2 regions of the Methylobacterium sp. P3_A11 genome follow, and region 2 is predicted to be linked to the other one. Evidence: predicted binding sites of a transcription regulator. Region 2 holds the regulator's gene; the other holds the start of a gene.

Region 1 (7,217 bases), on a different contig from region 2:
GGCCTCGTCTGCTCCGCGCCGGCCGGCGCCCGCCCGCGCAGCTTCATGGCCGAGGTGGAATGCGCCTTCCTCAATACCCTGCAGGCCCGCTGGCAATACGCCGCCGAGGCCTTCGGGCTGGGCTTCGCGCAGGGCAAGAGCATGCTCTGGCACAAGCCCTTTCTGGAGGCGCAGGGCGGCCTTCAGGCGCTCGCGGCCGAGATCGCCGAGGACGCGGCCGCCACCAAGCTGGTGCGCGCCGCCGGCAAGCGGGTCCACCTCGTGGCGAGTCCGTTCGAGCAGCCGCTCGGCCCGCGCGGCTTCCGCGAGGTCTGGGCGCGGCAGCTGCGCTGGGCACGGCTGCGGCGGGTGACCTTCCCGCTGTTCTTCGCCCCCGAGATCGGCAGCGGCGTCCTGCTGCCGGCCCTCCTCGTCGCCCTCTGGGCCGGCAGCCTCGCGGGCCTCGCCGGCGCTGCCGGCCTCGCCGCCCTGTGCTATGCCGCCGAGCACCGGCTCGCATTCCGCGCGGGCTGGCACCGTTCGCCCCGCATGCTGGCGGCCTTCCTGGCGCGCGACGTCCTGATCCCGGCGATCTGGCTCGGCGCCTGGATGCAGAGCGCCATCGTGTGGCGGGGCAACGCCATGGATGTGCGTCCCCGGCGGGCCGCCGATGCGCGTCCCTACGCGCCGACGGCCTGACCGCTCGACGATCGGAGGCCGAGACGTGTCGCGCCGCTACGCCCTCTATTGCCTGCCTGCCCCGGGCTCCCGGCTGGAAGCCTTCGGCCGGTCCGTCCTCGGCACCGACTCCGTCGCGGGGGCAGCGGTCCCGCACCCGGAGGGCTTGAGCGACCTCGCCGCCGTCACGGCGGGCGCCCGGGTCTACGGGTTCCACGCCACCCTCAAGGCGCCCCTGCGCCTCGCGACGGGCACCACGGAGGCGGATCTCGTCGCCGCCACCCGCGACCTCGCGGCCGCCCACCCGCCGGTGGCGGTCGGAAATCTGGTGGTCGCCGCCCTCGGGCCGTTCCTCGCCCTGGTGCCGGAGGCCCCGCCGCCGGGCCTGGGGCTCTTCGCCGCCGAGTGCGTCGCCGCCCTCGACCCGTTCCGCGCGCCGCTCACCGAGACCGAGCGGGCCAGACGCCGCCCGGAGCGCCTCGACCCGCGCGGGCGGGCGCTGCTGGCGCGCTGGGGCTACCCGTACGTGTTCGAGGCCTTCCGCTTCCACATGACCTTGACCGACGCCCTGCCGGAGGCGGAGCGCGACGCGTGGCACCGGCGCCTGTCCGAGGCCTATGCCGCCGCCGGGCCGGATCCCCTCGTGATCGACGCCGTCTGCCTCCTGACCCAGGACGGGTCGGGCTCGTTCCGGCTCCTGGCGCGCCTGCCCTTCGGAGAGGCCCGTGGTTGACCGCGCCCTCGGACTCGAACCCGCGATCGATCCCAGCGCCCGGGTCGTCGATGGCCGCCTCGGCCGCTACACGGAGGTCGGCGCCCGCACCCGCCTCACCGAGACGATCCTCGACGACTATTCCTACATCGGCCAGGATTGCGAGGTGATCTACACGACGATCGGCAAGTTCTGCTCGATCGCCGCCAGCGTGCGGATCAATCCCGGCAACCACCCGATGGAACGCGCGTCGCAGGCGCACTTCACCTACCGGGCGCACGCCTATTGGCCGGACGAGGCGGACGAGCCGGCCTTCTTCGACCGGCGCCGGTCGAGCCCGGTGGCGATCGGCCACGATGTCTGGATCGGCCATGGCGTCGTGGTGCTGCCCGGCCGCACCGTCGGCACCGGCGCCGTGGTGGGCGCGGCCGCCATCGTCACCCGCGACGTCGAACCCTATACGATCGTCGTCGGCAATCCCGCCAAGCCGGTCCGGCGCCGCTTTCCCGAAGGCGTCGCCGCGCGCCTGATGCGTCTGGCCTGGTGGGACTGGGATCACGAGCGCCTGCGCCGGGCGCTCCCGGATTTTCGCAGGCTGCCCATCGAAGCATTCCTGGAGAGATACGAAGATTAAGTCGGCTATCGAACTACAGTCGCTGCGCCGGCAAACTTAATCGACCTGTATTCGTCATCCAATCGTCGTGAAATCGGCGTTTAGCTGCGGCCATTCCCCGGCGGATGGTGGCATGCTGGTTATCGAGGGTCTCACGCGCCAATACGGCGACCGGCGCGCCGTCGACGGCGTGTCGCTCCGGATCGAGCCGGGGAGCTTCGTCGGCGTGATCGGCCGGTCGGGTGCCGGCAAGTCGACGCTGCTGCGCCTCATCAACCGGCTGGCCGACCCCACGTCCGGGCGCATCCTCCACGAGGGGCGGGACGTCACGGCCCTGCAGGGCCGAGCCCTGCGGGCGTGGCGCACCCGCTGCGCCATGATCTTCCAGCAGTTCAACCTCGTCGGCCGCCTCGACGTGATGACCAACGTGCTGATGGGCCGCCTCAGCCACGCGCCGAGCCACCGATCCCTGCTGCGCCTCTGGTCCGAGGAGGACCGCGCCATGGCGCTCGCGGCCCTGGAGAGCTTCGACATGGGCGAGTTCGCCGGCCAGCGGGCCGACGGCCTGTCGGGCGGGCAGCAGCAGCGTGTCGCCATCGCCCGCGCCCTCGTGCAGGAGCCCGAGATCCTGCTCGCCGACGAGCCCGTCGCCTCCCTCGACCCGCGCAACACCCGCTTGGTGATGGACGCGCTGGCCGAGGTGAACCGGCGCTACGGCATCACGGTCCTGTGCAACCTGCACTCCCTCGACCTCGCCCGCGCCTATTGCGACCGCCTCGTCGGCCTCGCGGCCGGCCGCGTCGTGTTCGAGGGCGGCCCGTTCGACCTCACCGAGGACGTCGCCCGCCGGCTCTACGGCCTGGAGGCCGGCGAGGTGCTCGATGATGCGGCCCAGCGCGAGGCCGAGCAGCGGGCGGCGATGCCGGGCCGGCCCGGCTTTGTGCCGGCCCGGCCGGTGCGCGAGGCCGCCCTCGGCGCCTGAACCGGGCCATCCGGCCCCAACACCAACGACGGATCGGGAAACGCCCGGCCGGCCCCGCGGCCGGCCGAACCCGCGACACACGCCGACACGAAGGACGACACGATGATCACCCGACGCACCCTCGCCGCCGCCGCGGCCCTCGCCCTCCTCGGCCTGCCGGCCGCCGCCCAGGACTGGAAGGCCCAGTACCCCGAGTTGACCCTGGGCGTGATTCCGGCCGAGAACGCCTCGGGCACGTCCGACCGCTGGGCGCCGCTCACCGCCTACCTGACCAAGACCCTCGGCGTGCCGGTGAAGCTGCGGGTGGCGAGCGACTACGCGGCCGTGATCGAGGGCCAGCGGGCCGGGAACATCCAGATTGCGTGGTACGGGCCGGCCTCCTTCGCGCGGGCCGTGATGACCGGCGTGAAGATCGAGCCGATCGTCAACCAGAAGCACGAGACCGGCGCCTCGGGCTACTATTCGGTGGTCTACGTGCTGGCTTCCAGCCCGTACAAGACGGTCGAGGATCTCAAGGGCAAGAACCTCGCCCTGGTCGATCCGAACTCCACCTCCGGCAACCAGGCGCCGCGCTTCTTCCTGAAGCGGGCGGGCTACGACGTCGAGAAGTTCTTCGGCAAGACCTTCTTCGCCGGCAGCCACGAGAACGCCGTGCTGGCGCTCACCCAGGGCACGGCCGACGCCGCCGCCAACCTGTGGAATTCCGAGACTGACACGATGGTCACCCGCATGGCCGCCAAGGGCATGCTCAAGAAGCCCGACGGGACGCCGATGCAGCAGTCGGACTTCCGGGTCGTGTTCAAGTCCGACTTCCTTCCGGAGGGACCCTTCGCCATGCTGGAGAGCCTGCCGGACGACCTGAAGGCCAAGATCCGCGCCGCCTTCGTGGCCCTGCCGAAGGCCGACAAGGCCGCCTTCGACCGGCTCTCCGACGGCAAGGACCAGGATCTCACGCCGGTGACCCTCAAGGATTACCAGCCGATCATCGACATGCTGCGGTTCAACGACGAGCAGCGCCGGAAGTCCTGATCCGGAGCCGCCGGACTTGCGCGGTCCGACACCCCTGTCGCCGGAGCGGGCAGCCGCCCTCTCCGGCCTCTACGCAGCGGCGACCGGCGCCGCCCGTCGCCGCACGCTGGCGAGCTTCGCCGTCGTGGCGCTGCTCGCCGTCGTGGCCGGGCTCGCCGCCGAGGTGCGGCCGCTGGTCTTCGCCGAGAACATCGGCAAGTTCACCGCCTACATCCGGCAGATCCTGCCGCCGATCGGCCTCGAGCACCCCCTCGAGGACGTCCGCGCCTGGTACTGGGGCCTGCCCAAGTGGCTCGGCCTGCTGGGCGAGACCCTGCTCATGGCCTATCTCGGGACGCTGCTCGGGGGGCTCGCGGGCTTCGCCCTCAGCTTCGTGGCCGCCGCCAACCTCGTGCGGTCGCGCCTGCTGCGGCTCGGCGCGAAGCGCCTCCTGGAGCTGTGCCGCACCGTCCCCGAGGTGGTGTTCGCGCTGATCTTCGTGATCGCCTTCGGCCTCGGCCCGATGGTGGGCGTGCTCGCCATCGCGATCCACACCACGGGGGCGCTGGGCAAGCTGTTCTCCGAGGTGGTCGAGAACATCGACATGCGTCCCGTCGAGGGCCTGTCGGCCTCGGGCGCCACCTGGGTCCAGACGGTGCGCTTCGCGGTGCTGCCGCAGGTGCTGTCGAACTTCGCCTCCTACGCGCTGCTGCGCTTCGAGATCAACGTGCGCGGGGCCGGGGTGATGGGCTTCGTCGGTGCCGGCGGCATCGGCCAGGAATTCCTCGTGGCGATCCGCAACTTCTACTACGCGGACGTGAGCGCGATCCTCGTGCTGATCATCCTGACCGTGTTCTGCATCGACCTCGCCACCGAGCGGGTCCGCCACCGGCTGATCGGCCCGGAGGCCGCCCGATGAGTGCGCGTCCCGAGGCCCTGCGGGCGGCGGCCCGGGCCGACCTTGCCCGCCTGCGCGCGCGCTATCCCGCGCAGTTCCGCACCGACTGGCCGGGACGGGCGCGACTGGCCGCCCTGCTCGTCGTCCTGGTCGGGCTCGCGGCGTTCGGCACCTGGCGCCTCGACTTCTCGGTGGCGCGGATCCTCCACGGGCTCGGGCGGCTCGGCACCTTCGCGGTGCTGATGCTGCCGCCCTCGCCGGAGGGCCAGTTCTGGACCTTCCTGCACGCGCTGGGCGAGACCCTCGGCATCGCCTTCCTGGGCACGCTGACGGCGGCGATCCTCGCCTTCCCGGTGGCGTTCCTGGCGGCCCGGAACGTCGTGCCGAACCCCTTCGCGCGGTTCGCCGTCCGCCGCGGCCTCGACGTGATGCGCTCGGTGGACGTGCTGATCTGGGCGCTAATCTGGATCAACGTCGTGGGCCTGGGTCCGTTCGCCGGGGCGCTCGCCATCGCGTGCTCGGATTTCGGGGCGCTCGGCAAGCTGTTCTCCGAGGCGATCGAGACCTGCGACAAGCGCCCCGGCGAGGGCGTCGTGGCCTCGGGCGGCTCGGCGCTCCACCGCATCCGCTTCGGCCTGATCCCCGGGGTGCTGCCGGTCTTGGCGAGCCAGGTCCTGTACTTCTTCGAATCGAACACCCGCTCGGCGACGATCATCGGCATCGTCGGGGCCGGGGGCATCGGTCAGTACCTCACCGAGCTGATCCGCGTGCTGGAACTGCAGCAGGTCGCCTTCTTGGTGCTGATGATCCTCGTGACCGTGGCGGCGATCGACTGGGTCTCGACCCGCCTGCGCCGGGCGATCATCGGGCCGGCGGCGCGCTGAACGAGGCCTCGTATCATACGGCTTCCGGTTAGCGCCCTCGGGTGACGGACCTCTCGGTCATCATGAGCGAAGCGAAATGACCCAGGGTCGCGCGACATCGGCCTTTGTCGCGCTGCCCTGGATTGCTTCGCTCCGCTCGCAAAGACGCTGTGCCGAGGCGGTCGCGCGGACGCCGCATCACTCCCCGATCACCAGCTCCACCCGGTCGGCGGCGAACAGGGTGCGGTTCGCCTGGATCGGCACGCCGGCGGGATCGACGTTGACGCTCGATACCGCGAGCACGACCCGCCCCGGCGCGATCTGGAGGCGCTGCGCCTCCGCGGCATCGGCCGGACGGGCGCGGATGCGCGTCGAGAGCCGGGTGTAGTCGTGGACGCCGCAGGCCGCGAAGGCCCGGGTGATCGAGCCGCGTTCGGCATAGGCCTCGGCGAAGCCCGCGAAGCGCGGCAGCGGCAGCCAAGTCAGCGCCGTCGAGAGCGGCGCGTCGTCCGCCCGGTGGACCGTCAGCAGCTCCAGGGTCGGTGCACCAGGGGGGAGGGCGAGGGCCGCTGCCTGCTCGGGGCCGGCCGCGATCGTGGCGGCTGTGATCAGGTCGCCCCAGGCCTCGCGTCCGGCGCCCGCGACGATCTCGGAGAACCGCGTGCGCGGCCCGATCGGGTAGGCGAGGGGCGCCTCCTCGACGAAGGTGCCCCGGCCCTGGCTGGCGCGCACGAGGCCGCTCTCGGCCAGCGCCGCGAGGGCGCGCCGCACCGTGTGCCGGTTCACCGCGAACCGCGCCGCCAGGGCGGCCTCGGCGGGCAGCTGTTGTCCCGCCGCGTAGCGGCCGGCCGCGATCTCGGCGGTCAGCGCGTCGGCGATCTGGCGCCACGCCGTCAGTCCCTCGCCCCGGACGAGACCGGGCGCCTGCTCCTGCGCATCCATCCTGTCATCCAAACTTCATTTGTGACCGGCACGCCAGTTGTCTATACACCTATACAACCGTGCGATGGAGGGATTCGCGATGACGACGAGCCCGAGGAAGCCGAGCCCCCAGGGCGAGGTCGCGGCGCGCCAGGCCGTGATGGCGCTCTGCGCCGAGGCGAGCCGGGCCGACCTGGAGGCGGCGCTGTCGACCCTGCGCAGCCCCGCCAGCGTGGATCTGCGGCCGCCGCAGACCGGGCTCGTGATGGCCACCGGCCGGATCGGCGGCGACGGGCGGCCGTTCAATCTCGGCGAGGTCAGCGTAACCCGGGCCGCGATCCGCCTCGCGGACGGGCCGCCCGGCTTCGCCTACCATCTCGGGCGCGACCGCACGAAGGCGCGGCTCGCCGCGATCCTCGATGCCCTCTGGCAGGATCCGGCCCGGCGCGCAGGCGTCGAGACCGCCCTGGAGGCCGCCGCCCGGCGGATCGAGGCGTCCCGGGCGCAGGCGGCCCGGCGCACCGCCGCCACCCGGGTCGACTTCCTGACCCTCGCCCGCGGGG
Region 2 (7,217 bases):
GACCTGCTCGACCCCGAGGAGCGCGCCTGGATCGACGCCTACCACGCCCGGGTGCGCGACACCCTGGCACACGGGTTGGACGCAGATACGCGCGACTGGCTGGAGCGCGCTACGGCGCCGCTGGAAGGGTGACGCACCGGCGCAGGACCCCGGTCGCAGGTCGTGGTAAGACCCGGCATCGTGAAAATGCCCGCCCTGGGCCGGACACGCCCCGCGTGAAACCGCGACCGCCCTGCGCGCGAAGGGACAGCATGATCCGCCGCCTCGCCATCCTGATCCTGGCCTGCACCGCGGGCCTCTCGGCCGCTGCCGCCCAAGGTCTCCCGCAGGGATTCCGCACGCCCCCCGACCTCGTCCGGTCGAGCCTCGTGGCCGAGCCCGCCGCGGTCGCCGGCGCGCAGCCTTTCACGCTGGCGGTGCGGATGCAGATCAAGCCCGGCTGGCACGTCTACTGGCGGAACCCGGGTGATTCCGGCCTGCCGCCGGAGGTCACCTGGACGCTGCCAGCGGGCTTCAACCCCGGGGCGATCCGGTGGCCCGCCCCGGAGCGCATCCCGATCGCGACGCTGATGAACTACGGCTACGAGGGCGAGGTGACGCTCCTCGTTCCGGTCACGCCGCCGCCGAGCCTCGACCCGGCGGATCCGGTGCAGATCCGGGCGAAGCTCACCTACCTCGTCTGCGAGACCGAATGTGTCCCCGGTTCGGCCGATCTGGCCCTCACCCTGCCGGTGGGCAAGGCCGACCCGGACCCGGCCAATGCGGCGCTGTTCGACCGTGCCCGGGCCGCCCTGCCCAAGCCGGCACTCTGGCCGCTCCGCGTGTCGAGCCAGGGTGACACCCTCCGGCTCGATTTCGCCGCGACCGGCCTCAGGCCGGATTCCATCCGGAACGCCGCGTACTTTCCCTATGCCGAGACGGCGATCGACAACGCCGCCGCGCAGGTGATGTCCGTCGACGAATCCGGCCTGCACCTCACCCTCGCCCGCAGCACTCCGGCCGATCCGGCGCCCGGCACGCTCCCCGGCGTCCTGACCCTCGACGAGCTGGGTGATTCCGGAACGCGACGCCTGGCCTTCGCGTATGGCGACGAGCCGGTGCTCCAGGCCGCCGCGGCCCCGGCGGCCTCGGCGGCGACCACACCGGCGGCGGCCACAACGGCGATCGGTCCCGATCTCGACGCCCTGACGATTGCGACGGCTGCCGCCTTCGCCTTCCTCGGCGGCCTGATCCTCAACCTGATGCCCTGCGTGTTCCCGGTGCTGTCGATCAAGGTGCTGAGCCTCGTCCGGCATGCCGGCGAGAGCCGGTCGCGGCTGCGCCTGCACGGCTTCGCCTACACGGCGGGCGTGGTGGGCAGTTTCCTGGCCCTCGCCGCCTTGCTGATCGCCCTGAAGGGCGGCGGCGCGGCCATCGGCTGGGGTTTCCAGCTGCAATCGCCCGCCGTGGTCGCGGGCCTCGCCTACCTGCTGTTCGCGATGGGCCTGAGCCTGTCGGGCGTCGTCCATGTCGGCGGCGGCCTCGCCGGGATCGGTGACGGCCTCGCCCGAAGGGCCGGCCTGAGCGGCTCGTTCTTCGCCGGCGTCCTCGCGACCCTCGTGGCGACGCCCTGCACGGCACCGTTCATGGGTTCCGCGGTGGGCTTCGCGCTGACCCAGAGCGCAGGGGTGGCGCTCGCCGTGTTCGCGAGCCTCGGCCTCGGCCTCGCCCTGCCGTTCCTGGTGCTGACGCTCTGGCCGCCGGCCCTGCGGGCGCTGCCGCGGCCGGGGGCCTGGATGGAGACCCTCAAGGAGATCCTGGCCTTCCCGGTCTACGCAACGGTGGCGTGGCTGATCTGGGTGCTGGCACAGCAGGTCGATCCCCAGGGTCTGCTGGCGGCACTGATCGGCCTCGTGCTGATCGGCTTCGCGGCCTGGGCCTGGGAGCACGGACGTGCCGGCGCGCCCACGGCCGGCCGGATCGCGCAGTCCGCCGCGGCCCTCGCGCTGCTCGCCGGGGCCGCCCTCGCGGTGACCCTGCCGCGGGACCGCATCGCGCCGTCGGCGCAGGCCGCCGACGGGGTCGAGCCGTTCACCCAGGCACGCCTCGCCGCCCTGATCGATGCGCACCGCCCGGTCTTCGTGGACATGACCGCCGCCTGGTGCATCACCTGCGCGGTGAACGAGGCGACCTCGCTCAACACCAAGGCCGTACGCTCCGCGATGGCCGAGCGCGGTGTGACCTACATGAAGGGCGACTGGACCAATCAGAACCCCGAGATCACCCGCCTCCTGGAGAAGCACGGGCGCAGCGGCGTGCCGCTCTACCTGCTCTACAGCGGCACCGGGGAGCCCCAGGTGCTGCCGCAGATCCTGACCGAGGGCACGGTCCTCGCGGCGCTGGAGGCGGTGCCGGCCGCGTCGGGCCGGAGCGCGGCGCTGGCCCGCTGAGGCTTTGAGGGGCCTAGCCCGCTCGAAGATCCGCGCGCCCGTCCCGCCGTCTTTGCGAGCGGAGCGAAGCAACCCAGCAGCGCCACGCTCACAGGCGTCCCGATGCCCTGGGTCACTTCGCTGCGCTCGTGATGACGGAACGGCCGGAGCGATGTCCTATCCGGACAGCCCGTGGGGCCGCCTCAGGCTTCGAGGGAGAAGGTCTCGTCGAAGGCGTAGCCGGAGCCGCGCACCGTCCGGATCGGGTCCGCTTGGCGCGGCCCGTTCAGGGCCTTGCGCAGGCGCCCGACATGCACGTCTACGGTCCGCTCGTCGATGTAGACGTCGTGACCCCAGACCCCGTCGAGCAGCTGCTCCCGGGAGAAGACCCGGCCCGGCGCCAGCATCAGGAATTCCAGCAGCCGGAACTCGGTCGGACCGAGATGCAACTCCTCGCCGCCGCGGCGGACGCGGTGGCCGGTGCGGTCGAGCTCCAGGTCGCCCGCCGCCAGACGGTCCGAAACGTGGGCGGGCTTGGCCCGGCGCAGAAGCGCACGGATCCGGGCGAGCAGTTCCGGTACCGAGAACGGCTTGACGATATAGTCGTCGGCCCCCGTGCCGAGCCCCCGGATCCGGTCACCCTCCTCGCCGCGGGCGGTGAGCATGATCACCGGCAGGCGCTCGGTCTCCCGGCGCGCCCGGATCCGGCGGCACAGCTCGATCCCTGAGAGGCCCGGCAGCATCCAGTCGAGCAGGACGAGGTCCGGGATCCGCTCCGCCAGCAGCAATTCGGCGTCGTCGCCGCGGGCAGCCGTGTCAACCAGGAAGCCTTCCGCCTCGAGATTGTAGCGCAGCAGCGTGGTCAGCGCCTCCTCGTCCTCGACGATCAGGACTTGCATGCTCACGTTTGATGACCCGTTCTACCAGCGGCCCCGCGGATGGTGCAGGAGGCACCGCTCCGCCTCAATCCGTACGCACGGCCTCTCTGGCGGCACCCCACAGGAGACGGCGCCCCCAGCCGCGGCGTACGGCCCGATTCCGGGTGCTCACGGAGCCTGGACACCGTCCACCGTCACGTAGTTCGAGGCATCGTTCTTCGGCCTGTCGCCCGCCAGGGTCTCGCCCGTGGCGAGGTAATGGATCGTCTCGGCGATGTTGGTGGTGTGATCGCCGATGCGCTCGACGTTCTTGGCGCAGAACAGGAGATGCGTGCAGRACGWGATGTTGCGCGGATCTTCCATCATGTAGGTCAGGAGTTCGCGGAACAGGGAATTGTACAGGGCGTCGATCTCGCCGTCGCGCTCCCAGACGTCGTGCGCTGCCTCGATGTCCCGGCTCGCATAGGCGTCGAGGACGTCCTTGAGCTGACCCTCGGCGAGGTCGCTCATGTGGCGCACGCCCAGAACGATCTTCTGTGCCGGCGCCTGATCGGAGATCGCCACCACCCGCTTGGCGACGTTCTTGGCGAGGTCGCCGATCCGCTCGAGATCGCCGGAGACGCGGATCGCCGAGATGGTCTCGCGCAGGTCGATCGCCAGGGGCTGGCGCCGGGCGATGAGCAGCACCGCGCGTTCCTCGATGTCCCGCTGGAGGGCGTCGAGGCGCTTGTCGGCCAGGATCACCGCCTGCGCGAGGGTGTCGTCCCGGCGCACGAGGGCGTCGGTCGCCTCCGCGGTCATCTTCTCGGCCACGCCGCCCATCTCCGAGATCGAGCGACGCAGGTTCTCCAAGTCGGTATCGTAGGAGGTGACGATATGGCCGGGCATGGTGGATCCTTCGATGGTGTCCCGGGGGCGGCGCTCCGGGGGGCGGACGGCGATCCGCCGGCAGACCCCGGAGGTGGAGCGGCGGTGCCCGGGGCCGGAGGGTTCGGGCAGGCTAGCCGAAGCGGCCGGTGATGTAGTCCTGCGTGCGCCGCTCCGTCGGGTTCATGAACATCCGGTTGGTCGGGCCGAACTCGACCAGCTGGCCCAGATACATGAAGGCGGTGAACTGCGAGATGCGCGCCGCCTGCTGCATGTTGTGGGTGACGATCACGATGGTGAACTCGTCGCGCAGCTGCTCGATCAACTCCTCGATGCGGCCGGTGGAGATCGGGTCGAGGGCCGAGGTCGGCTCGTCGAACAGGATCACCTCCGGGCGCTGCGCCACCGTGCGGGCGATGCACAGGCGCTGCTGCTGTCCGCCCGACAGGCCGGTGCCCTGCTGCTTCAGCTTGTCCTTCACCTCGTCCCACAGGGCGGCCTTGCGCAGGGATTCCTCGATCCGGCCGTCCAGCTCGGATTTCGGCAGCTTCTCGTAGAGGCGCAAGCCGAAGGCGACGTTGTCGTAGATCGACATCGGGAACGGCGTCGGCTTCTGGAACACCATGCCGATGCGCGAGCGCAACTCGTTCAAATCGACGGAGGGGCTGAGGATGTTCTCGCCGTCCAGCAGAATCTCGCCCTCGGCCCGCTGCTCCGGGTAGAGGCTGTAGATCCGGTTGAAGCAGCGCAGAAGGGTGGACTTGCCGCAGCCGGACGGCCCGATCAGCGCCGTGACCTGCCGGTCGTGGAAGTTGATGTTGACGTCCTTCAGTCCGTGGAAGCTCCCGTAGTAGAAGTTCAGGCCCTTGACGGCGATCCGTACAGGCCCGCCCTCTTCGGCGCGATTGCGGTTCAGATCGACCGTGGGGATCGCGGAGGCGGCGTTCATCGTCGTGTCCTCGAAGGGGGTCTCAGCGCGTGGGCTGCGGCTTGATCACGAGGCGCGCGATGATCGACAGCGCCAGGATCGTCGCGGTGATGAGGAGCGCGCCCGCCCAGGCGAGGCCCTGCCAGTTCGGGTAGGGCGAGAGGGCGAACTGGTAGATCATCACCGGCAGGTTCGCGACGCCGCCCATCAGGTTGGCGGAGAACCAGGAATTGTTGTTGAGGGCGGTGAACAGGAGCGGCGCGGTCTCGCCGGCGATGCGCGCCAGCGCCAGGATGATCCCGGTGACGATGCCGGCGGACGCCGCCCGCCAGGTCACGCTGACGATCACCGTCGAGGGTGGTGCGCCGAGGGCCGCGCCCGCCTCCCGCAGGGTGCCGGGGACAAGGCGCAGCATGTCCTCGGTGGTGCGCACGATCACCGGGACGGCGATGATGGCGAGGGCCACGCCGCCGGCCCAGCCCGAATAGGTCCCCATCGGCCGCACCATCAGCGTGTAGACGAACAGGCCGATCAGGATCGACGGCGCCGAGAGCAGGATGTCGTTGAGGAAGCGGATCAGCGCCGCGAGCTTCGAGCCGCGTCCGTACTCGGCCAGGAAGGTCCCCGCCATGACGCCCACCGGGGTGGCGATCAGGATGCCGATCCCGGTCAGCACGAGGCTCCCGAGGATGGCGTTGGCGATGCCGCCACCCTCGGAGCCGGGACCCGGGGTGGGGCTGGTGAACAGGGTCGGCGTGAAGCCGCGCACGCCCTGGACGATCAGCATCACCAGGATCGAGCCCAGGACCAGGGCGCCCACCAGGGTCGCGGCGGTGCAGGCGATGCGCAGCGTCCGGTCGGCGAGGCGGCGCCCCCGGCGGACCCGGCCGGGACGGCGCTGGGCGGTCGCGGCGATCGTGTTGGTGGCGTCCATCGCGCGAATTCCTCAGGCGGCCTTGACGCGGCGGGTCAGCAGCCGTGCGATGATGAGCACGACGAAGGTGATCACGAACAGGATGCAGCCCAGGGCCATCAGCGCGTTGAGCTGAAGGCCGTCCGCCTCGTTGAACTCGTTGGCGATGCGCGACGCGATGGTCGAACTCGGATCGAAGATCGACGCGGAGAGCCGGTTGGCGTTGCCGATCACGAAGGTCACCGCCATCGTCTCGCCGAGCGCCCGGCCGAGGCCGAGCATGATCGCTCCGATGATCGAGACGGCCGCCTGCGGAACCAGAACGTGGCGCACCACCTCCCAGGTGGTGCAGCCGATCCCGTAGGCGCTCTCGCGCAGGACGGTGGGGATCTGGTCGAGCATGTCCCGGGCGATCGAGGCGATGAACGGCACGATCATGATCGCCAGGATGATCCCGGCGGTCAGGACCCCGACGCCGGACGGCACCCGGGCGTAAAACAGCGTGCCGACGACCGGCATGCCCTCCACGAGGTTCGAGGTCGGGATCTGGACGAAGCGCGCGAAGAGCGGCGCGAACACGAACAGCCCCCACATGCCGTAGATGATGCTCGGCACGGCGGCGAGCAGCTCGATCGTCATGCCGACGGGCTTGCGCGCCCAGCCCGGGCAGAGCTGGGTCAGGAAGACCGCGATCCCGAGGGACACCGGTACGCCGATCAGCAGAGCCAGGAAGGCGGAGGCGACGGTGCCGATCACCGCCACGAGGGCGCCGTACTGCTCGGTCCCGACGTTCCAGGCGCTGGAGGTGAGGAAGGCGAAGCCGAATTCGCGGAAGGCGGGCCAGCCGCCGTACAGGATCGATCCGAGGATGCCGGCGAGCACGATCAGGACGAGCAGGGCCGCTCCGTAGGAGAACGTCCGGAACAGGGTGTCGAGGCTCCGGCTCGGCGCCTTCCGCGCGGTGGCAGCACGAGGTCGGCCCAGGGCGATCGAGTCTGTCAAAGCGGGCATCCGCGGTTCTCTGCGAAGGGTGGCGTGGTAGCGCGGTGCGATCTCAGAAGCGAGGGAGGAGGTTCTCACCTCCTCCCGGCCACGCTTACTTGGTGTAGACGGGCTTGCCGTCCTTGCCCTTCACGTCGTTCCACTCCTGGTGGATCAGCTCGACGACGTTGTCCGGCAGCGGGACGTAGTCGAGGTCGGAGGCGAGCTTGTCGCCGTTCTTG

Evidence for each region. The regulator PhoB, encoded in region 2, activates phosphate uptake and scavenging genes when phosphate is short. The targets are predictions, from matches to a motif close to TGTCATNNANCTGTCAT.
Region 1: the regulator PhoB is predicted to act here: its motif matches at 2,056-2,072, upstream of phnC (phosphonate ABC transporter ATP-binding protein).

The regions. Positions count from the first base shown of each region.
Region 1 is NZ_JBFUGA010000030.1:31,974-39,190, reverse strand. It holds gene AC1DXK_RS12075 (ceramide glucosyltransferase) at 1-678, shown strand, start outside; gene AC1DXK_RS12070 (DUF1045 domain-containing protein) at 704-1,390, shown strand; gene AC1DXK_RS12065 (LbetaH domain-containing protein) at 1,383-2,003, shown strand; gene phnC (phosphonate ABC transporter ATP-binding protein) at 2,116-2,964, shown strand; gene phnD (phosphonate ABC transporter substrate-binding protein) at 3,067-3,993, shown strand; gene phnE (phosphonate ABC transporter, permease protein PhnE) at 4,010-4,891, shown strand; gene phnE (phosphonate ABC transporter, permease protein PhnE) at 4,888-5,754, shown strand; gene phnF (phosphonate metabolism transcriptional regulator PhnF) at 5,932-6,675, opposite strand; gene phnG (phosphonate C-P lyase system protein PhnG) at 6,755-7,217, shown strand, end outside.
Region 2 is NZ_JBFUGA010000010.1:67,267-74,483, forward strand. It holds gene AC1DXK_RS05370 (aminopeptidase P family protein) at 1-132, shown strand, start outside; gene AC1DXK_RS05375 (protein-disulfide reductase DsbD family protein) at 252-2,429, shown strand; gene phoB (phosphate regulon transcriptional regulator PhoB) at 2,612-3,307, opposite strand; gene phoU (phosphate signaling complex protein PhoU) at 3,455-4,174, opposite strand; gene pstB (phosphate ABC transporter ATP-binding protein PstB) at 4,287-5,102, opposite strand; gene pstA (phosphate ABC transporter permease PstA) at 5,125-6,015, opposite strand; gene pstC (phosphate ABC transporter permease subunit PstC) at 6,028-7,005, opposite strand; gene pstS (phosphate ABC transporter substrate-binding protein PstS) at 7,091-7,217, opposite strand, start outside.